Regions from separate parts of the Bacillus sp. AMCV2 genome, predicted to be linked through region 2. Evidence: a T-box and tRNA genes for the amino acid it is inferred to sense, from the RefSeq annotation. Region 2 holds a T-box; the other holds one or more tRNA genes.
What was found. The T-box of region 2 lies ahead of thrS (threonine--tRNA ligase). A T-box ahead of a tRNA ligase gene usually reads a tRNA of that ligase, here a tRNA-Thr.

Region 1: it encodes a tRNA-Thr, which carries the amino acid that the T-box ahead of thrS (threonine--tRNA ligase) is inferred to sense. The anticodon was not compared.

Annotation. Positions count from the first base shown of each region.
Region 1 covers NZ_JBVYIB010000002.1:184,335-196,043, forward strand. The annotation lists gene AC0OMA_RS01095 (exo-beta-N-acetylmuramidase NamZ family protein) at 36-1,280, opposite strand; gene nagZ (beta-N-acetylhexosaminidase) at 1,294-3,222, opposite strand; partial or broken gene amiE (N-acetylmuramoyl-L-alanine amidase) at 3,250-4,574, opposite strand; gene AC0OMA_RS01110 (PTS transporter subunit EIIC) at 4,631-6,001, opposite strand; gene AC0OMA_RS01115 (MurR/RpiR family transcriptional regulator) at 6,027-6,878, opposite strand; gene murQ (N-acetylmuramic acid 6-phosphate etherase) at 6,895-7,809, opposite strand; gene AC0OMA_RS01125 (GNAT family N-acetyltransferase) at 7,919-8,401, opposite strand; gene AC0OMA_RS01130 (2-thiouracil desulfurase family protein) at 8,414-8,869, opposite strand; tRNA gene AC0OMA_RS01135 (tRNA-Glu) at 9,049-9,123, shown strand; tRNA gene AC0OMA_RS01140 (tRNA-Val) at 9,127-9,202, shown strand; tRNA gene AC0OMA_RS01145 (tRNA-Thr) at 9,207-9,279, shown strand; tRNA gene AC0OMA_RS01150 (tRNA-Tyr) at 9,302-9,386, shown strand; tRNA gene AC0OMA_RS01155 (tRNA-Gln) at 9,391-9,462, shown strand; gene sigW (RNA polymerase sigma factor SigW) at 9,693-10,256, shown strand; gene rsiW (anti-sigma-W factor RsiW) at 10,270-10,896, shown strand; gene cdaA (diadenylate cyclase CdaA) at 11,057-11,709, shown strand, end outside.
Region 2 covers NZ_JBVYIB010000002.1:3,710,826-3,722,534, reverse strand. The annotation lists gene AC0OMA_RS19215 (Rrf2 family transcriptional regulator) at 1-85, shown strand, start outside; gene AC0OMA_RS19210 (MFS transporter) at 85-1,494, shown strand; T-box leader at 1,541-1,769, shown strand; T-box leader at 1,803-2,024, shown strand; T-box leader at 2,056-2,277, shown strand; gene thrS (threonine--tRNA ligase) at 2,331-4,247, shown strand; gene AC0OMA_RS19200 (MarR family transcriptional regulator) at 4,367-4,786, shown strand; gene AC0OMA_RS19195 (2-hydroxymuconate tautomerase) at 4,829-5,017, opposite strand; gene AC0OMA_RS19190 (site-2 protease family protein) at 5,126-5,785, shown strand; gene AC0OMA_RS19185 (YwhD family protein) at 5,799-6,317, shown strand; gene AC0OMA_RS19180 (transglycosylase domain-containing protein) at 6,611-8,686, opposite strand; gene speE (spermidine synthase) at 8,889-9,719, shown strand; gene speB (agmatinase) at 9,780-10,652, shown strand; gene AC0OMA_RS19165 (hypothetical protein) at 10,944-11,507, opposite strand; gene AC0OMA_RS19160 (ABC transporter ATP-binding protein) at 11,500-11,709, opposite strand, start outside.

The DNA of each region.
Region 1 (11,709 bases), 3.5 Mb from region 2:
AATATGTTACACGTGTAACATACAATGCTCACGTTCTAATAAATGAGATATTTTTTTCTTGTTTTGTTGAATTGTTGGAGTGTTTTTTCATAGCTGTTTATGATGTCCTCAATCGAAGTTCCATTTTTAATTTTTGTCCTGATCCAGCCGTTGCCTGCCAGTTTATTAAATGAACCTGTTGACAGGAACTCAAAATCCTCAGGATAGAGATCGTGTATGGTTTTAATGACTGAAAGACCTGTTTTAACGGCTTCAAACTTATCTCTGTCTGTCACATAGAGCTGCACACCGTGGCAAAGTGTTCCTTGATGTTTAGAAAACGTGGGTGTGAAGGATGCTGCCCTAAATGTAACGCCCGGCAAATGGAGGCTGTTTAATGTTTCTTCAAGTTCTGTGCTTTTGATAAAGGGAGCTCCGATCAATTCGAATGGCTTTGTTGTCCCTCGCCCTTCGGATATATTTGTTCCTTCAATCAGCCCGGTTGCAGGATAAACAAATGTGCTTTCCACCGTCGGCATGTTAGGCGAAGGGAGGACGAAAGGCAATCGGGTATCGTCAAAATCCATTTTTCGTTTCCAGTGTTTCATTTTTACCACTGTAAGATCGGCATCAATATCAAATTCTTTGTTGAACAGTAAAGCCAATTCGCCTATCGTCATCCCATGCTTCAATGGAATGGGATACAATCCGACAAATGAGGCGTATTCAGGTTCTAAGATTGGCCCTTCAATATGATTCCCGCCTTGAGGATTCGGACGGTCCAGCACCATAAATGGAATGCCGTTTTCTTTAGCGGCTTCCATTGCGTATGCCATTGTATAAATGTACGTGTAGAAACGGGTCCCGACATCCTGAATGTCAAACATTAGAATATCGACATTTTTCAGCATTTCTGGAGTCGGTTTTTTCGTTTTTCCGTAGAGGCTGTATACGGGAACCCCGGTTTTTTCGTCAATGTAAGAGCCTACTTCGTCTCCAGCCTGGGCGTCACCGCGGACGCCGTGTTCAGGGCCGAATAAAGCTGTCAGTTTGATATCCGGGTTCTCGTAAAGAATATCGACACTGCTTTTCAGAGATGCGTTTACTCCGGTTGGATTGGTGATCAGTCCGATACGTTTTCCCTTGAGCTGTTTTTTATAGTCTGGCAAGAGCGTGTCTATACCAGTTTGGACTTTAAGCTTTTTAGCCGTTTGATTCTTTGGATCGGGTGAAGAAGAGGCAGCGGTTATCGTTCCGAACATCATGAGCCCTGTCAGAAAAGCGAATATTGTTTTTCTCATGTGTCCCTCCTTATTAAAGCGGTTTTCCCGTTTTGATATTTAATCCGTAGCCATATGGATAAAGGGTGTCCCCCGGGTTCGTGACTGATGGGATGTCAACTGGAAGTGTGCCTTTAGGTTTTGCCTGGCCGAATATCGCCATCACTCCGGCCGGAATATTAGGTTGAAGATAACGGCCATTTGCGTATCCTTTAAAGCCATAGACTGCAATCAGTGCCTTTGCTTCTTCGAAATTGGCGGCATCATAGGGGTTGCGCAGGCTCATTAAGACAAATGGTTTGTTGTGCTGCAGTGCGGCTTTCATGACAGCTCTCGGAAACACGGTGGCCCATTTGCTTGAATCTGATATTGTGTCGTCGATGACACCGTCGTTGACGACAGGGTCATTTTTGACGACATAGGAGCCGGTTATGATATAATGAGCCTTTTTTACTTGTTTTGCATGCTCGGCATTAAATACTTGATTGGCAAAATTCATTTTGCTGAGGGATACGGATTTGATTTTCTTTCGCTTGATGAGATCGTGAATGGTTTGTTCGATTGAAGCAGTTTGTTCTTCGTAAGGTGCCACAATTAAGATTCGGCTGCCTTTTTTGGGCTTGAACGGCAAAGTGTGCTGTTCATTTTTTAATACAGTTACTGCTTTTTCAGCTATTTTTTTCTCTGCTTTCAGGTGCTGCTTGCTTCCTACGATTTTTTTGGCTTTGGCTATTTTTTCTTTTGTACTGTCGCTGTTTCGCGCTGGATACATGCCGCGTTTTATTTTCAGGGAAATGATTCTTTCAACTGATTTGTTGATTTGTTGTTCAGGAATATCCCCGTTTTTCACGGCTTCTTTCAAAGCTTGAATAACACGTGCGAATTTCTGTTCTTCTTTCATTGAAGTAACTGAGGCTGGCATTAATGCAATATCGACACCAGCTTTTACGGCCATGACCACAGCCTCTTCCTGTCCGAAATGATCTGCGATTGCCTTCATATTGAGCGCATCGGTAACGATCACACCATTAAAGCCCATTTCCTGACGAAGAAGACCTGTCATCACTTTTTTTGAAAGTGTAGCTGGAACCAGAATGTCCGATCCATCGAGTTTGCTTTTGTATGTGGTGTCGTCGAAGGCAGGGAATTGAACATGGGCTGTCATTACCATATCAGCACCGGCATCAATTGCTTTTTGAAAAGGATAAAGCTCGACCTCACGAAGCCGTTCTTGGCCATGGGAAACGAGCGGCAGTCCATAATGGCTGTCAACGTCCGTGTCTCCATGTCCCGGGAAATGTTTGAGGGCAGACGCGATATCCTGCCGCTGCAACCCTTTCATCGTGTATAAACCGAGGCGTGATGTCAGTTCTCGATTGGAGCTGAATGACCGTACGCCGATTACAGGATTATCAGGATTATTGTTAATGTCCACGACAGGGCTGAAATCTGTATTGATGCCTAAGGCAGAGAGCTCTTTCCCGATGATGCTGCCGGTCTGATACGCATTGATTCTGCTTCTGGCTGCGCCCAGCGCCATATTCCCTGGGAAATTAGTGCCTTCCCCTAACCTCGTTACAATGCCGCCTTCCTGATCAATACTCAGCATGAGCGGGATTTTTGGACTTGCCTTTTGGTAATCGTCTGTCAGTTGGACAGTTTGTTTTGTTGTTTTTACATTTTCTGCAAAAAGGATGATGCCTCCGAATTGATATTTCTTGACGAGGCTGGCGACTTCATCATTCATTTCTGTAAGGGCTTGCGGAGAGGACTCGCCTTCCTTTTGCCAGTTTCTAAAATCAGGCATCAGCATCTGGCCGAGTTTTTCGTCTAACGACATACGATTGACAATCTGATTGGCATCGATTGCACGTTTGGATGCAGAGGCTTCTGTCTGTCTGGCCCCGAAAAAGCATGAAATAAAGAGAACGGCTGAAAGGATAAGCGGAAAGACAGGTCTCATAGAAACTTCCTCCTATCGTCTAATCATTCATTCCATCGCTTCATAAATCGCGGTTATGACACTTCCATAACTGCCTGTTGCAAATTGATCACCCTCAAAGACGTTTGGATTTTCTTCCGGATCAATAACTGGTGTATGCTTTTTATTTGTTAACAATGCGATGCCTAAATTGTATGCTGGATCAATAATTGTAACTGTCCCTGTCCAGCCGGTATGCCCGTAAGCATTTTCACTGGCATGAGGGCCAAACATCCATTCCATGCTTTTACTTCCGTTCCGCCTCCAGCCAAGAGCGAATGTCGGATCTGTTGCTGAAGGTGCTGTAAACAGGTCGGCTGTTTTCTGATCAAATAAAGAAATATTTCGGTATGAACCTTTGTTTAACATGACTTGCAGCAGTATGGCCATATCATCTGCATTTGAGAACAATCCGGCATGCCCAGACACGCCATCCATTGAGTAAAACGCTTTTTCGTCATGCACTTCTCCTTGCAGCGAGTTTGTGCGGATGTTAGGGAATTGAATAACGCCGTCACGTGTATTGCCCATGCGTTCAGTAGCTGCGAACTGTTTCGGTTTAAAGCCCTTTTGCAGCGGATTGTACAAGGTATGCTTCAGCCTGAGCGGTTTGTAGAGCTCTTGCTCCGTGTAGACATCAAGCGGTTTGCCGGTGAGTTTTTCGACAATACATCCGAGTAGCATATATCCAATGTCACTGTATACGTGCTTTGTCCCAGTTTGATAATCGAGTGGAATTTTCGTCAAATATTCAATCGTTTTGTCCCGTTCCTGGGAATAGTACTTGCCGGCTTTTTCCGGCGTGTAAAAGTAAAAGCTTGATGGGAGCCCTGATTGGTGCTGGAGGACATCGATGACACGTATCTTGTCTTTTCCTTTTATGAGGTCACCCGGCTGATCCTTGAAACCCGGCAAATATGCAGAAACTTTTTCATAGACGTCAAGTTTTCCTTGGCTGACTAAGCGCTGCAATGCAAAATTTGTTGCGTACATTTTTGTATTTGAGGCTAAGTCAAACATCGTGCGGGTTTTCATTTTGGCCGGACGGCGCAGTAGTTCTGATCCTTCGTACTTTTTACTGTAGCCGTATGCTGCTTTTTTTATGATGCGTCCATCCTTCACCACCACAAGAACGGCGCTGGAAATCCTGCTGCAATATCCCGTTCTATCATCTGATCTACCTTCCTTAGCTTCTTCGTCGAGAATTGTGCAGTTTCTGCATTTATGGTTTTCGGCTCAACCAAGTTGTCTGCTGTTTGTGCGAAGGTTTCATTTGGCGCGAATATCGATAGGGTTAAAATGGCACTGAATATGAACAGTGTCTTTGTTTTCACAGGCTAGCCCCTTTCTGTGCTTCTATCCCGTTTACTATCCCTAATACAGAAACAATTTAATCGAACTGTGAAGCCATTTCATCTTTATATCCGAATGCATAGGTTAATAAAAAGCCGGCCGCGTAGGAAATAAAGAGCCCAATGATATACAAAATGATTTGCGAAGGCAGGACTAGAAAGGAAAGCGGCAGTCCGGAGACACCAATCGCAATGGTGGCTACTTGAAAATAAGCTTGAAAGGCGCCGCCGATTCCAGCTCCTAAACATGCTGTTAAAAACGGACGGCCAAGCGGCAGCGTCACTCCGAAAATAAGCGGTTCACCAATGCCGAGCAGTCCCGATGGAAGCCCGCCGGCGATTGCTTTCCTCAGTGTTGTTTTTTTCGTCTTCACGAAGACGGCAAAGGCCGCGCCTACCTGTCCTGCACCTCCCATAGCCAAAATAGGGAGCAGAGGGTCATTGCCAATTGAATTGATTAGTTCCATGTGCACAGGCGTCAAGCCTTGATGCAGTCCGGTTACGACGAGAGGAAGGAAGGTTGCGCCCAGAATAAAGCCCGCAGCGATGCCGCCGATGTCCAGGATGGACAGTAGGCCGGATGTAATGGCATCAGAAATGAATCCGCCTAAAGGCATAAATACGACATACGTTACGATTCCGGTGATTAACAGTGAAACGGTGGGTGTGACAATGATATCGAGTGATTGAGGAATAAAACGGCGAATAAATTGTTCGGTGTAAGCAATGAATATGGCTGCGAAAAGGACGCCGATCAGACCTCCCCTGCCCGGGAGAAGCTCTTCTCCAAATAAACTGATTTTTGCGATCTCCGGATTGATAATCAAGATCCCGGCCAAAGCCCCAAGTGCGGGTGTCCCGCCAAATTCTTTCGAAGCGTTAATACCAACGAGAATGCCGAGATAAGTGAACAGCCCTGATCCGATGACTGTCAGGATAACCGCAATTTGTGAGTCTGCAGAGAGCCAGCCTGCTTGAATAATTGCTTTGGTAATCCCAGTAATTAAACCGGAAGCGACTAGAGCGGGAATAAGAGGGATAAAAATGCTGGCAATTTTACGTAAGAAAAGTTTAAAAGGAGTGGCGTTTTTTCGATTGATATCGGCTTTCTTTTTGGCCGCTGCTTCTTTGACATCGGCACCTTCTTCTGCTGCTGACACGAGCTTCGAGAAAACAGCTGTAACATGATTGACGACTCCTGTGCCGAGGATAATTTGTAAGGTTTCAGCTTCAACGACCCCCAATACGCCGTCAAGCTTTCTTAAAGCCTGAGCATCCGCTTTGCTTTCATCGTAAGGCGTAATGCGCAGGCGTGTCATGCAATGCGTATATGAAGAAATATTGGATTTTCCTCCGCATAGCTCAAGGATTTTCTGTGCGAGATGATGGTAGTTATTTTCTTTGCTCATTAAAACCCCTCCCCTTCAAGATGCCTTATTTTATTCTCATAGATTGTATGGCTGCTCTCGTTTTATCGATATAACCGGTTGTCGTTTCATACTGCTCAGCCGCCATGCCTAAAAACAAAACATCAATTATAAAAAGCTGGGCGAGGCGGGAGGAAGTGGCTGCACTTCGAATCAAGGCTTCATTGGAATGGGCTGTATACAAAGGGACATCAGCCAGTGCGGAGACGGATGTCTGACTGAATTGTGTGAGGCTGATCGTTGTGATGCCTTTTTCCTTGGCCATGGCGAACAGTTCAATGATTTCCTGTGTCTCTCCTGAAAACGAAATGGCAAATACGATGTCGTCTTTATCTGCATTTGCGATTAAAGATGCCACAAGATGAGTGTCTGTAAACGCGGTTGCTTGTTTATGAATGCGAAGCCACTTTTGCTGGGCGTCCTTGGCGACAATGCCGGAAGCCCCGAGGCCGATAAAATGCACGGTATGAGCTTTGAGAAGCAGAGAAACCGCTCGTTCAAGCTCTTTGTAGTCCATCAGGTCTGAAGTATCCTGAATGGCTTGAATGGCATTGCCGGCCGTTTTTTCGGAAATGGAGGGCAGCGGCTCGTGGGGAACAATATCCCGGTAGCCCTGAAACGTAGGCTTTGCCAGATCGCCCGCTACTCTCATTTTTAAATCTTGAAATCCTTTTAAACCGAGTGATTTGCAGAGCCTGATGACGGCAGCGTCACTTGAATTGGCTAAGGCGCTAATTTCGTTGACCGTGCTTTCGATTGCTTTGTGGGGATGGGCTAGGATATAATCTGCAAGTTTGCGCTCGGATGGAGGGAGCTTATGCTTCATTGATTGGATGATCGCTAAACCGCCTGTGGCCATTCTAGTTCTCTCCTTATCATGGATGGTAATGTTCGATTGCTTTGTCAATGAAACCGTTTGCTTCATCGAGTAATGTCTTTGCTTGTTTCTGATCTGTGCTTGTTTTGAGCATGACGATTGCTGTTTTGACGTGATGATCGGCTTGTTCCAGGGTGTGCCTGGCTGTGTCGTATGAAGCATTTGTAAGGCTTTGGATGATACTGATGGCGCGTTCTTTTAGTTTTTTGTTGCTGACGTTGACGTCTACCATCAAGTTTTCGTAAACCTTGCCGATTTTGACCATTACAGCGGTAGATATCATGTTTAGAATCATTTTATGAGCGGTTGCGGCTTTCATACGTGTTGATCCTGTAATGGCCTCAGGTCCGACGACAACCTCAATGCTGTGATCCGCATCCTTGCTGATGGCGGAATTTTCATTGCAAGTAAGGGCGATGGTGTGTGCTCCGACTTTGCGGGCGTATCTTAGGGCGCCTGCGGCGTAGGGTGTGCGGCCGCTTGCTGCGATGGCAATGACGGTGTCATTTGAAGTGAGCTGTATGTTTCTTAAATCTTCAGCTCCTGCTTCTTCACTGTCTTCAATGCCCTCTGCTGCCTGTAAAAAGGCTTTGGGGCCTCCAGCCATGATTCCGATGACCTGATCTGGGCTTACGCTGTAGGTGGGAGGACATTCAACAGCATCCATGACGCCGAGTCTGCCGCTTGTACCGGCGCCTGTATATATGAGCCGGCCTCCATTTTGAAACGATTCATATGCGCAGTCTACAGCTGTTTTGATGTCGGGGAGAACCTCCTGAACGGCTGCAGCGACTTTCATATCTTCGTTGTTGATCATTTTGAGGATGCCGAGAGTGTTTGCTTTGTGGATTTCAACTGTTTGGCTATTGCGTGATTCCGTTGTAAGACGGTGAATGTTTAATGGTTCTGACATGAGGATGCCCCCTGTTTTAAAATGATATATCTCAATATTCAGTATATTCATTTCTGTTATGATATTTCAACTATGTTTTTTAATTTTTGAAATTTTATTTCACCCAAGACTATAAGAAATGATGAAGGATCAACTGTTCTCCAAGCGGCCCGATTCTTCGCCGTCCTTTATCAAGGAACCCGCTTTTCATATAAAGGTGTTTTGCGCGTATGTTCAGATGATTGACGGCCAAGATGATTTCGTCGCACCATGGAAAATATCCGCTCACAAAAGCGGGAAGCAAAATCATGGCTTTTTTCGCATAGCCTTTTCCGTGGTGCACAGCGTTTAAAGACAGGGAGCTGAGCAGTAAAGCAAATGGATTGTTAGAATAGGAAGCAAGCGTTTCTTTTGATGCATGTAAAATGAAAAAACCGACTGGAAGGTCGTCTTTTAAGATGACAACCGGGTATCGGTCCTGTATGCCCAGAGCCTGAGACAGCACCTCTTTCGGGAGGGAGGTAAAGCGTTTGTCATCGTTGGTGAGCGTGAATGCTTGAAGCTCGGGCAAGTGTTCAGGCTTATAGAAGGATAAAGAAATGTCTTGAGTCATGGGGTGGCCTCCTTACAAGATGTCGTCAAGCTTGTTTTCCGAAATGACCTGGTAGCCCGCTTGTTTTAACAATGCGGCGGTTACTCCGTTGCCGGTGATTTTTTTGCCAGAGAATGTGCCGTTATAGATAAACCCGCTTCCGCAAGATGGACTGTTTTCTTTTAATATGACGGCAGAAGCGTTGATTTCTTTTGCGTAAGCCAATGTTTTCGCGGCGCCTTCCATATATAGTTCTGTGACGTCTTCTCCTGAAGCTGTCACGATTTTCGCTGTTCCATTGAGGACATCCTCGCCGGTGCCTCCTATGATTTCTGCGGGTTCGCGTGGGGTAGAGAAGCCGCCGAGAAGTTCAGGGCAAGCCATGACTGCTTTCTTTTCATCGACGAGTTTTCTGATTTTCTCCGACGCTGCGTGAGAGCCGTTATATCTGCATTCAATGCCTCCAAGGCAAGAACTGACTAGAATCATATTGGTTTCTCCTCTCTTGCTTTGCTTGTCTCTATCATAAAATAAATGGCTTTAGTTGGGAGGCTTTTTCAGTTAAAAAAGGAGTTAAAAAGTTTGAAAATAAAAAATTTAATTTTCCTCTTTACAAACAGGGGGTGACCTGTATATAATAACTTTTGTCAGCTCGACGAGAACACAACGGCCCGTTGGTCAAGCGGTTAAGACACCGCCCTTTCACGGCGGTAACACGGGTTCGAATCCCGTACGGGTCACCATTTGGAGGATTAGCTCAGCTGGGAGAGCATCTGCCTTACAAGCAGAGGGTCGGCGGTTCGAGCCCGTCATCCTCCACCATCTTGCCGGTGTAGCTCAATTGGTAGAGCAACTGACTTGTAATCAGTAGGTTGGGGGTTCAAGTCCTCTTGCCGGCACTGTTTTTTCAAAATTTTATGTGGAGGGGTAGCGAAGTGGCTAAACGCGGCGGACTGTAAATCCGCTCCCTCAGGGTTCGGCAGTTCGAATCTGCCCCCCTCCACCATTATTGGGCTATAGCCAAGCGGTAAGGCAACGGACTTTGACTCCGTCATGCGTTGGTTCGAATCCAGCTAGCCCAGTCACAGACACCTTTGATCAAAAGGTGTCTTTTTTCTTTTCGGAAAAATCATTCCAACTTCTAACTGTTCAGTCTGTATAATAATTTTAAAAATATGTTAAGGTAGTTTATTCACGAATTACCATCTACACCCTGCCAAAAATTTGATAAACTTATTTTATAAAAAAATTGAAACCTTTTGAAACGAAGCTCGTATACATACAGACCGGTGAAGGCAGAGGTTAGATAAATATGGAAATGATGATTAAAAAAAGAATTAAACAAGTCAAAAAAGGCGACCAGGATGCATTTGCGGACATCGTAGATATTTACAAAGATAAAATTTATCAGCTTTGCTACCGTATGCTTGGCAATGTGCATGAGGCGGAGGATATTGCACAGGAAGCTTTCATCAGAGCGTACGTTAATATCGACAGTTTTGATATTAACCGGAAATTTTCAACTTGGCTTTATCGAATCGCGACCAATTTGACCATTGACCGCATTCGCAAAAAGAAGCCGGATTATTACCTCGATGCAGAGGTGGCTGGTACGGAAGGCTTGACCATGTATTCTCAAATCGCCGCAGATGGTGTTTTGCCTGAAGATGCAGTTGTGTCGCTGGAGCTCTCAAACACGATACAGCAGAAAATTTTAAAGCTTCCTGACAAATACAGAACAGTCATCGTATTAAAGTATATTGACGAACTCTCATTAATTGAAATTGGGGAGATTCTAAACATTCCTGTGGGGACTGTGAAAACGCGGATTCACAGAGGCAGAGAGGCTCTTAGAAAACAATTAAGGGATCTTTAAGTGGGGTGATGAAATGAGCTGTCCTGAACAAATTGTGCAGCTTATGCATATGCATCTTGATGGAGATATCCTTCCAAAAGATGAACACGTATTAAATGAACATCTGGAGACATGCGAGAAATGCAGAAAGCATTTTTACGAGATGGAGAAATCCATAGCGCTCGTACGGAGCACATCGCATGTCGAAGCCCCCGCGGATTTTACCGCTAATGTCATGGCAAAATTGCCTAAGGAGAAGAAAAGAGCTTCTGTAAAAAGATGGTTCAGAACCCATCCCGTTATCGCAGCTGCTGCGGTATTCATCATTTTGATGGGCGGAGGTTTTTTTAACAGCTGGCATAATGACCACAATTTCAGCGTATCCAAGCAGCCGAATCTTGTGGTTCATAACCATACTGTGACCGTGCCAGAAGGTGAGACGGTCAAAGGTGATGTCACTGTCAAAAACGGCAAGCTGATTATTAAAGGCAAAATAGACGGGGATGTAACCGTCGTAAACGGCGAAAAGTATATGGCCTCTGCTGGACAAGTCACCGGTCAGATTGAAGAAATCAATCAATTATTCGACTGGACATGGTACAAGATGAAGTCTGCGGGGAAAAGTGTACTCGATGCATTCAGTCCGAACGGAGAAGAGTAAAGCGCGTTAGCCGCTTTGCTCTTTTTTTGCGGGCTGAGAGGGCTGGCACATTTCACTTGCTAAATCGAAATGTGGTATAATGGGCTCGCTATGTAAAGTACATATGCGTAACACGTAAAACACAAAATACGAAATGACTGAAATCTTGGAGGACGAGGAAATGGCTTTTGAGGATATCCCTTTTTTGCAGTACCTCGGCAATGCCGTTGATATTCTCCTTGTTTGGTATGTGATATATAAATTGATTATGGTGATACGCGGCACGAAAGCGGTTCAGCTGTTAAAAGGAATTGTAGTCATCGTGCTTGTTCGTATGGCCAGCCAATATTTGGGCCTCAGCACACTTCAATGGCTGATGGACCAAGCGATAACATGGGGATTTTTAGCAATTATTATTATTTTTCAGCCTGAGCTGAGAAGAGCGCTTGAACAGCTAGGCCGCGGCCGCTTTTTTTCGAGGAGCGGCACGCCTGTTGAAGAAGCGCAGCAGAAAACGATTGAGGCCATTACAAAAGCGATCAATTATATGGCGAAACGCCGTATAGGCGCCCTGCTGACCATTGAGCGGGATACTGGAATGGGGGATTATATTGAAACCGGCATACCACTGAATGCCAAAGTCAGCTCTGAGCTGCTGATCAATATTTTTATCCCAAACACCCCGCTTCACGACGGTGCGGTGATTATGAAAAATAATGAAATTGCCGCGGCCGCCTGTTATCTGCCGCTTTCTGAGAGCCCGTTTATTTCAAAAGAACTGGGCACGCGGCACAGAGCAGCTGTCGGTATCAGTGAAGTAACAGACAGTTTGAC
Region 2 (11,709 bases):
GCATGTCATGGACAGAGTCGGGGAATTGTATGATCTTGAAAAAATAGATGATTGGGTAATCAAGCAAGTGAAAGGGCAATTGTAATGAAAAATAGCGGATCTTTACACAAAACAGATTCATCTACAGGAATATCTGTACTGATCGTGCTCGCACTTGGTTTCCTCATGGCAACTCTTGATGTGACCGTTGTGAATGTGGCGATGGCGGATATGAAAAACACTCTTTCAATGTCACTTTCAGGTGTAACATGGGTTGTGGACGGGTACATTCTTACTTTTGCGTCGCTTCTGCTGGCGGGCGGAGCCTTGGCTGACCGTTTCGGCTCGAAGACGATCTATATCTTAGGTCTAGCCGTTTTTGTTCTGGCCTCCTGTGTATGCGCTGCATCTATAAATGGGCAGATGCTGATTGCCGGACGTCTCATACAGGGAATTGGAGCAGCTTTGTTTATGCCAAGCTCACTCAGCCTTTTGGCTGCCTCTTATCCTGATGAGCGGGTGCGGGCGAGAATGTTTGGGCTGTGGGCCGCGCTTGTTTCCGCCGCTTCAGGCCTTGGGCCCTTTATCGGGGGAGTGCTGGTACAGTTGGCGGGCTGGCAGAGTATTTTTCTGATCAATGTGCCAATAGGGGCTGCTGCGCTCATTTCAGCTTACCGAATCCTCAGCCGCGTTCCGGGAAAAAGCAGCCGCGTGAACATCGTTGGGCATCTGCTTGGCATGATGGCTCTCGGGTTTCTTTCCTATGCTTTGATACAGGGGCCTTCAGTGGGCTGGCGCTCGCCAGTGATTCTTGTAGCATTTACTGCAGCGATTTTGGCATTTGTGCTGTTTTTGCTGCGGGAAATTTCTGCAAAAGCACCCATCCTGCCGGCGTCCTTATACAAAAGCGGCCGCTTCTCAGCTGCCCAATTTATCGGGTTTTTGCTGAATTTCGCCCTTTTTGGCGGCATGTTTATGCTCAGCCTTTTTTTGCAGGAAGCAGGAGGCGCAAGTTCCTTTATGGCTGGAGTGGAGCTGCTGCCGATGATGGCGGTCTTCGTGATCGGCAATCTGCTGTTTGCCCGTCTGGCGAATCGGTTTGAAGCCGGGCAGCTTATGTTTGTATCAATGGCGGTCAGCTGTATCATTGCATTGCTGTTGTTTGTGCTGATTTCTCCGGATTTTCCTTATTGGCAGCTGGCGGTATTGATGTCTGTTATGAACCTCTGTACCGGTATTACAGTTCCTGCCATGACAACTGTGATCATGCAGGCTGCCGGGCAAAGACATGCGAATATCGCCGGTGCGGCGTTAAATACAAACCGGCAAATCGGAGCCTTGGTCGGCGTAGCGATAACCGGGGTGATTATTCATCTGTCCGCCACTTGGTATGCCGGTGCCGGGTTTACGTTTTTGATGATGGGAGCGGCATACAGCCTCGCTGCATTGCTTGTATGGCTGTTTCTGGTTGCCCATAACGGAACTGTTGCGTCAGAAAAAAATGTAAATCACTGATTGCGCTTTGTGGGAATATATAGTAAGATATAAAAAATTATTGAAACAACAGGCACTGATAAGGACACGAGATGCTTTTTACGGTTTCCAGAGAGGGAAGGACAGCTGAGATCTTCCTAACGCAGGGAAAGCAGCTTACCGCCTTTGAGCCGTATCGGGGAAAACAAGTATCTGATACCGTCATGCTGCGTTACAGCATCTTCAAGCCGATCACCATGTGTAATTGATCGGGAATTTGGGTGGAACCACGGATGATCAACACATTCGTCCCTTTTAGAGGGATGGGTGTGTTTTTTTATATGAACTACATAAATGCGTTGAAAAGGACACGAATGATAGTTACGGTTTTCAGAGAGGGAAGGAAAGGTGAGAGCTTCCCAGCTTAGGAATATCATTTACCGCCTTGGAGCAGCATTGGGGAACTGAAGTATCCAATGCCGTCTATGCTGCGTTACAGCACCGAGCCGACAATATAGTATTTGTCGGGAACTTGGGTGGAACCACGGGTTAATCACACACTCGTCCCTATCTGTGGGACGGGTGTGTTTTTTTATGAATTGAATACATGCGATGAAAAGGACACGAATGATAGTTACGGTTTTCAGAGAGGGAAGGAAAGGTGAGAGCTTCCCAGCTTAGGAATATCATTTACCGCCTTGGAGCAGCATTGGGGAACTGAAGTATCCAATGCCGTCTATGCTGCGTTACAGCACCGAGCCGACAACATAGTATTTGTCGGGAACTTGGGTGGAACCACGGGTTAATCACACACTCGTCCCTATCTGCGGGACGGGTGTGTTTTTTTATATACAACAATGAATAAGGAGTGTTCTAAAATGAGTAAACATGTACACATTCAGCTTCCGGACGGACAGATCCAGGAATATCCGAAAGGCATCACAATCAAAGAAGCGGCTGGTTCTATCAGTTCCAGTCTGCAAAAGAAAGCGGCCGCAGGTCAGGTCAACGGCAAGCTTGTTGATCTCAGTTTCAAGCTGGAGGAAGATGCTGAGCTTTCGATTGTCACACTCGATTCACAAGAAGGCTTGCAGGTGCTTCGCCACACAACAGCGCACGTGCTGGCCCAAGCAGTAAAACGGCTGTACGGCGAAGTGTCATTGGGGGTAGGGCCTGTGATTTTAGACGGCTTCTACTATGACATGAAGCTGGGGAAAAGCTTGGCATCAGGAGACTTAGAGGCCATCGAAAAAGAAATGAAAAACATAATAAATGAAAACCTTGAAATCAAACGTATGGAGGTTTCTTACGAAGAGGCTGAAGAGCTGTTTGCACAAAAAGACGAGCGGCTCAAGCTTGAGATTTTAAAGGATATTCCGCGTGGGGAGGATATCACACTGTACCAGCAAGGGGAATTCGTTGACCTGTGCCGCGGGCCGCACCTCCCTTCTACAGGAATGATCAAGGCGTTCAAACTGACAAGAGTATCAGGCGCTTATTGGCGCGGAGACAGCAAAAATGAAGTCCTGCAGCGGGTGTACGGGGTTGCGTTTCAAAAGAAAAAAGATTTGGATGCGCACCTGCATATGCTGGAAGAAGCGGCAAAACGAGACCATCGCAAGCTCGGCAAACAGTTAGGGCTGTTTATGTTTTCTGAAGAAGCGCCGGGGATGCCGTTTTATTTGCCGAAAGGGCAGATTGTCCGCAATGAGCTGGAGCGCTTCTCGCGTAAGCTGCAAACAAATGCCGGCTACGATGAGGTGCGTACGCCGTTTATGATGAATCAGCGGTTATGGGAGCAGTCAGGCCATTGGGACCATTATCGCGACAATATGTACTTTTCAGAAGTGGATGATACAAGGTTCGCAATGAAGCCGATGAATTGTCCCGGCCATATGCTCATTTTTAAAAACAGCCTGTATTCTTATCGGGATCTGCCGATTCGCATGGCGGAATTCGGACAGGTGCACCGCCATGAATACAGCGGCGCTTTAAACGGAATGCTTCGCGTTCGGACGTTCTGTCAGGATGACGCCCATATTTTCGTTCGGGAGGATCAGATTGAGAGTGAGATCAAAGAAGCGATTCGGCTGATTGATGAGGTATATCGGACATTTGGTTTCGAGTATTCAGTTGAGCTTTCGACTCGCCCGGAGGATTCATTAGGCGATGACAGCCTTTGGGAAGCGTCGGAATGTGCCTTAGCACGCGTCCTTGAGGAGCTTGGCCTCTCTTATGAGATCAATGAAGGTGATGGGGCGTTTTACGGGCCGAAAATTGATTTCCACATAAAAGATGCCCTGAAACGGAGCCACCAATGCGCGACAATTCAGCTTGATTTTCAAATGCCGGAAAAATTTGATTTAACATATATCAACGAACTCAATGAGAAGGTTCGTCCCGTTGTCATCCACAGAGCGGTTTTCGGCTCAATCGACCGTTTCTTCGGCATTTTGATCGAGCATTACGGCGGGGCTTTTCCAGTCTGGCTCGCACCGCTCCAGGTTCAAATCATACCGGTTTCGCACGTTCACTTAGACTATTGCAGAAAAGTGCAGGCGGAGCTGAAGCAGGTGGGGATAAGAGCCGGCATTGATGAGCGCAATGAGAAGCTGGGCTATAAAATCAGAGAATCGCAGGTGCAGAAAATCCCGTACGTGCTGGTGCTTGGAGATCATGAGGAGCAGGAGGATGCGGTAAACGTCCGCCGATTCGGACATCAGCAGAATGAACATGTTCCTTTTCAGACATTCAAAGATAAGCTTGTGAAACAGGTGGAAAATCGAGGCATGTAGGATAAAAGCTGTGAATTCACATTTTGCTTTTTTGACTTTCCCTATTCGGAATCAGTAAAATAATAAGTAAATCATATCGTTCGTATGTTATGAATGCATCTCGAAATGGGGAAATTGACATGGACCATGACAAACTGGAAGCAAATTTGCTGGATCACGCACTTACAAAATATTTGAAAAGCACGAAGCAATTAGATGAAGCCACCGTTCCGAAACACGTGAATAATGTAAGAGGGTTTATTCTGCGGATCATATACAGACATGGGAGCTGCACCATAAAGGATATTTTGAAGGAGGTCACACTGTCTCCCTCTGCCACGACCACAGCTCTGAATCATTTAGAGCAGGAAGGGTTTATTGAGAGATCCAGAAATAACAATGACCGCCGCACTGTATGGATTACGCTTTCTGAATCGGGCCGGGGAGCGGCTGAACAAATGATCGAAAACCGCCAGCAGCTGATTGACGGCATGTTTGAACGTTTAACAGCCGAAGAGAAAGAGACGTTCTTGGCGATTATTGCGAAGCTGGCTCAATAGGGATAATAAAAGCCGGTGCGCGAAGCGCCGGCTTTATAGAGATTATTCCATATCGCTCAGGCGTTTGCCTGCGACGGCATAATGGTCTTTTCTCATTTCTTCTATAAAGACAACAATTTTTTCTTCAGAAGCACCGGTTGTTTCCTTTACGGCTTCTGTTACTTTCTCGACAAGATTGCGTTTTTGCTCGTCTGTACGGCCTTCGAGCATTTTGACAGTTACGTATGGCATGGGTGCTGAATCCTCCTTTATCTCGTTTCCTCTCTTTAGAAAAAGAGGCTTCTTATAGTATACTGAATAAAGTAAATTCTTGCATTTTGAGAAAGAGGGATATCTCACTTGGACCGTTTCTTATATTATCCGTTATCTTTAATGCCATACCTCGTCATCACGCTAATTGTGTCGTTTACGATGCACGAGCTTGCCCACGCTTATGTCGCATACAAATTCGGTGACGATACGGCGAAAAAACAAGGAAGACTGACGCTGAATCCCATTAAACACCTTGATCCGTTCGGAACCATTTTGATTTTGGTGGCCGGCTTCGGGTGGGCGCGCCCCATTCCCGTGAATCACCGCTTCTTTAAGAAACCCCGGCTTGCCGGTGTGCTCGTATCTATAGCCGGGCCCGTCAGTAACCTGATTCTTGCGTTTATTGGTTTCTTTTTGTTAGTGTTGATGCATGCGTACGGAATGGAAATGCTTGCGGCGTTCAGCACGGGGCTGGATCAGTTTTTTTCTATTTGGATACAGCTGAATCTTGTCTTGTTTTTATTTAATCTGCTGCCGCTTCCTCCGCTCGATGGCTATCGAATTATAGAAGATCTCGTTCCGCCGGGCGTGCGTGCCAAAATGACGCAGGCGGAGAGCTACGGCTTTATCGTATTTTTGGTGCTGTTTGTGACACCGCTCGGATCTTACGTGCTGTGGCCGATGCTCAATGCAGGAAGAGATTCGATTTTAAAGCTGTTTTCAGCGATATTTCAACCGCTTTTGTAGGAGGTAGAACTTCATGGAAGAAAAAAAGAAAAAATCAATCGGGTTTAATATTATCAAAAGTGATCCGACAGACGGACACGGTGGTTTTGGCGTAGGGGCACTCAGCCTTGATAACATTTCTCCCGTATTCGTTGATGTAGAGGAAAAAGAAGCGTTCGTAGACATCGGCGCCATGCATGCCCGCAGCACCGTTGAAAAAGGAATTAAATTTCTCCCGAATAAAGAAGAAGTTCCGAACGGAAAACCATACTGGCTTGTGTGGGTAACGATTGACAGAAAAGAAGAGGGGCCTTATTACGCTGGTGTGACAGCCTGTGAAATGACGGTCGACAGAAGCATCAGAAGAGGCTACAAGTCGCTGCCTGAGCATGTGAATTTGATGGATAAATCCATGAAACGGAAAATCATCGTTGATAAAATGGACGACAGCTCGAAGCGTGTACTAGGCGAATTTCTGAAAAAGCATGATCAGGGCCTATGGGACCGTTCCTCAGATGAGTTAAAAACGAGCCTGCTTCCGGAAAACAATTAATTTATGAATTTTCTGTGAACTTTTAAAGTATTTGAGATATTTTTCGTAAACATTGAGTAAACTGGTGATACAGAAATAGGACATGGAAAATCCCGAGCCGAAACAAGACTCGGGGTTTTTCATTTTTTAGGGGGATATGAGTCGGCGACTGGGAGATGAAAGCCGGCGTCGAAGAAATAAGAAATTCACCACTTTATCCCAAAACTGATTGTTCAGCTCGATTGTCTAACATTCTTCCATCGATTATGAAGGAACCATACGAATAACCCGGCCTCCGAGGAGCCGGGTTATTTTCAATGATGTCGCCCCAGCCATTTGTCCCACCACTTTTTCTCGGAAGCGGGCTTTTCTTTGGATGGAAGCCGGTCTTTTGTTTGTTTTGCGGGTTCTGCCCCGTAGCACACGTTTGCTGGTTCTGTGCCTTTCACAAAATATGTGTAATGCTTAGCGGCACAGCCGGGACCTGATGAGTAGCCTGTTTCCGGATCAATGTACACACCGGTTACGCCTTTTGGCGGCTTGAACGCGGTTTCTGGTTCGCCTTTGAGCGCGTCCTCCATGAAGTCCGCCCAAATGGTTTTAGCATAGCTTTTTTCTTCGACCGAGTCGATGGTGCTGTTTTTGTCATAGCCGGTCCAAACACCTGCGGCCAGCTTCGGATTGAAGCCGATCATCCAGCTGTCTGCGCTGGTGGTTCCTGATTTTCCGGCATACGTTCTTGTCAGGCGGTTGGCTATCGTTCGCCCCGTAACCGACGTATATCCATTTAAATCGGTATCAAACATGCCTGTCATCATACTCGCTGTGACAAAAGCGGCTTTTTCATCAAGCACCTGTTTATGCTGATTCGGGTTTTCGTACAGCACGTGGCCGGCTGCGTCCGTTACCCTTGAAATAAAAGTCGGTTCGATTTTCTTTCCGCCATTTGCGAGCATGGCATAGGCGTTGACCATCTCAATCGGGCGTACGGGTTCGGTGCCGAGTGCCAGAGACGGCAGTGCTTGAAGATGGGCGGTAATGCCAAATTCCTTTGCCGTCTTTACAAGTTTGTTCGTGCCGAGAAAAAGATGCGTTTTCACAGCGTAGATATTGTCGGAAAGCGCCAGCGCCTGCAGAAGCGTAATCGGCTTGTTGGCATAGTATCCGTTATAGTTGCTTGGAGAATAGGTTTCTCCCTTTGCGTCAATTTGAAACTCGGTTTCTTCGCTTTTCATCAAAGTGACTGGCGTAAATCCGCTCTGAATCGCTTTATAGTACAGCAGCGGCTTGATCGTCGAAGCAGGCTGGCGCTTCGCCTGTGTCGTCCGGTCAAACGGGCTTTTTTGATAATCCCTGCCGCCGACAAGAGCGAGAACGTTTCCGGTGCGGGGATCAATGGCTGAAAACCCGACTTGAATGTCAGAGCCCGCGTTAACCGTTTCGGTAATGGTCTCCTCGGCGATGCGCTGCATCCGTTTATCTACCGTTGTATAGACGTTTAACCCGCTCGTTTCAATTTGCTCCCGTGTCATGCCGAGCTTTTTCTCCAGCTCTCTCATCGCATTGTCATAGAAATAAGGAGCCTTTCTCTTGGAAACTTGTTTATTCAAAGGCTGATAGGAAAGAGGTTCCTTGATCAGTTCATCCGCTTTCTTTTGGCTGATCATCTGCTGCTTTTCCATCATCCGCACAATCGTTTTCTGGCGCTCCTTGGCCTTCGTCTCATTGACATACGGTGAATAGCCGGAAGGTCCTTTCGGGATTCCTGCCAGAAGCGCCGCCTCCGCATCCGTCAGGTTTTTGGCATGCTTGCCGAAATACAGGCGGGAAGCTGCTTCAATGCCGTAGGCGCCGTGTCCGTAGTAAATCGTATTTAAATAGCCTTCTAATATCTCGTCCTTAGAATAGTTTTGTTCCAGACGGATCGTATAGAACGCCTCATTCCATTTCCGTTTCCACGTTTTGTCGTGTTCAAGGTATAAGTTTCTCGCATATTGCTGGGTGATGGTGCTTGCACCCTGAACCTTGGCAAATGCTTTCAGGTCAGCAAGCGCCGCGCCGGCCATGCGTTTATAATCAAAGCCGTGATGATCGTAGAAATTCTGGTCCTCAATCGCCACTGTCGCTTTTACGATCGTCGGATTCATGTCCTTTAAGGGGACCCAATAGCGCTTTTCGCCGTAGTTCGTTTCCCCGAGCTTTGAGCCGTCACTCGCATACAAAATCGTGGATTGCGGCACTTGCACCGAGGGAGCGCCCTGGTATTTGGCTATCAAGATGACAGTCATAAACACGGCAGCTGCCGCCAAGGCCGCAAAAGCCCCTAAAAAGATAAAGGCGCGAACGGTTTTCAGCGTCAGTCTCAGCCGTTTATTTGTCATTGCATCCACAACGGGTTCCCCCCTTTTTTTATGTTTCTACTATTATGAGAAAAAAAGATCGTTTTTAAACATCGCAGAACAGGACGCATCTTTACTTTTTCCCCGCCATCCTCTATACTTTTTCCTTAGGTGAAAATGAGATTTCAACCGAGAATAAAAGCTGATAAGACGCTTACAATAAATGAATACAGCCTCGAAAGGGAGATGACAATTGAGCGAACTTTGGTACACAGAGAAGCAGACGAAAAACTTTGGCATTACGATGAAGGTTAACAAGACGTTACATACAGAACAAACGGAGTTTCAGCATTTAGAAATGGTGGAAACAGAAGAGTTCGGCAACATGCTGTTTTTGGACGGCATGGTGATGACATCTGAAAAAGACGAATTCGTTTATCACGAAATGGTGGCGCATGTGCCATTATTTACGCACCCAAATCCGGAGCACGTTCTTGTAGTCGGCGGCGGTGATGGCGGCGTTATCAGAGAAATCCTGAAGCATCCAAGCGTGAAAAAAGCGACACTTGTAGATATTGACGGCAAGGTGATCGAATACTCTAAAAAGTTCCTTCCTTCTATCGCAGGCAAACTGGATGATCCGCGCGTTGACGTGCAGGTAGATGACGGATTTATGCACATTGCAAAATCTGAAAATCAATACGACGTCATTATGGTAGATTCAACTGAACCAGTCGGACCGGCTGTAAACCTGTTTACAAAAGGATTCTACGCAGGAATCGCAAAAGCGCTGAAAGAAGACGGTATTTTCGTTGCGCAGACGGACAACCCATGGTTTACACCCGAATTAATCACAAATGTACAGCGCGACGTGAAGGAAATCTTCCCGATTACGAAGCTGTATACGGCGAACATTCCGACATATCCAAGCGGTTTGTGGACATTTACAATTGGCTCGAAAAAATATGATCCGCTTGCAGTGGAAGACAGCCGTTTCTTCGATATTGAGACGAAATATTACACAAAAGATATTCATAAAGCGGCATTTGTTCTGCCGAAATTTGTGAGTGACCTGATTAAATAATGAAGGTATGGCGCAGGAGCGAATCTTGCGCTTTTTTACAGGAAAGCGAGGGTATTATAGATGAGATTTGATGAAGCTTATTCAGGAAAAGTATTTATCGCGAGCCGTCCCGAGTGGGAAGAGGCGGACGCCATTCTTTACGGCATGCCGATGGACTGGACAGTCAGCTATCGCCCGGGCTCACGCTTTGGTCCAAGCAGAATCCGTGAGGTGTCAATCGGCCTTGAGGAATACAGCCCATATTTAGACCGCGATCTGGCTGACTTGAACTTCTTTGACGCCGGCGACATTCCGCTGCCGTTCGGAAATCCGCAGCGAAGCCTGGATATGATTGAAGAGTACGTGGACAGCATTTTAGAAAAAGGGAAGTTCCCAATGGGTATGGGCGGGGAGCACCTCGTGTCATGGCCTGTCATTAAAGCAATGTACAAGAAATACCCAGACCTTGCGATTATCCATTTTGACGCACATACAGATCTTCGTGTTGATTATGAGGGAGAACCGCTTTCTCACTCCACGCCGATCCGTAAGGCGGCAGAATTGATCGGACCGCACAATGTGTATTCATTTGGAATCCGTTCCGGCATGAAAGAAGAGTTTGAATGGGCGAAGGAAAACGGCATGCACATCTCAAAATTTGAAGTGCTTGAACCGCTGAAAGAGGTGCTTCCGAAGCTGGCGGGCCGTCCGGTTTATGTCACAATTGACATTGACGTATTAGACCCTGCACACGCACCGGGTACAGGAACGGTTGACGCCGGCGGCATCACGTCTAAAGAATTGCTTGCATCCGTCCATGAAATTGCGCGTTCAGAGGTAAACGTAAAGGGCGCTGATTTAGTGGAAGTAGCACCGGTGTATGACCACTCAGAGCAAACGGCAAACACAGCCAGCAAAATCATCCGTGAAATGCTGCTTGGGTTTGTGAAATAAGAAGGTAGGCCCGTGTTGACTGGTATAAGCCATTCAGTACGGGCTTGTTTTATTTTTTTCAATCTTAATAGGTGCTTAAAGTGGAATGAATTAAGGAGATAAGAGGTTTTGAATTATTATGATTTTCAATGAAAATTATTGAAGCGGTGTTGGCAATCATAATATCAATATAGATGAAAATTAAATTGAAAGATATTGAATTCTATAATTTAACTTTTCAGGAGAGAAGGAAGAGAATATAAAAATACAATTCAGGAAATATGAATTGATTTCCTGAATTGTAATACAAGATTAATTAAGTGGGAATTTATATGTTATCCTTTTATTTGATTTGTTTATCAAGGAATAATAAACAAATAATTTAGAGGTTGTGGGATCAAAATTTTTATAGTTAAAGTTTACGTCTTTGCCTTTTGTCATTTTCAAACCGACATAGCCTCGTATAGTTTTCCCAGCAGGAATTGAAGTATTGAATTGATACTTTTCTGGAAGATCTAAATTATACGCCATTAAATTGTAATAGTGATCAAAGCCACCAAAAAAAAGATATTTCATTCCATCAGGTGAGAGCTGTTCCAGCGTTATTTCGTGCTTGGATGTATTTGTTATATCCAGCGGCAAAATGTATAACAATCTTTTCATATTAAGATCCTCATCCATAAATTCAATTGGTTTTAATGGTTTGAGAACATGATAAGTAATCCCGGCACCCGTATCGATCATACGATTTTTCGGAAGGTTTGTGATATGAGGAGAGTAATTATCATTATGATTATTCAGTTTATAATAACGAAAACTACTACCAGCAACAATAATTAAAAAAATGGTTATTAACAATATTGCTCGTTTATTCATTATCCTCACCCAGTCTACCATTGCTAATATGTATAACTCTGTCTACAATATTATTTTCAGTCAGGGTTTCATCATGACTTGCAACGACTATTGTAGTTCCCTTTTCTTTTTCTTTTTTCAATAAATCAGTGATTAGCTGAATTCCTTTTTTGTCGAGTGCGTTAGTCGGTTCATCTAAAAGCAGCAGTGATGGAGACTCCAT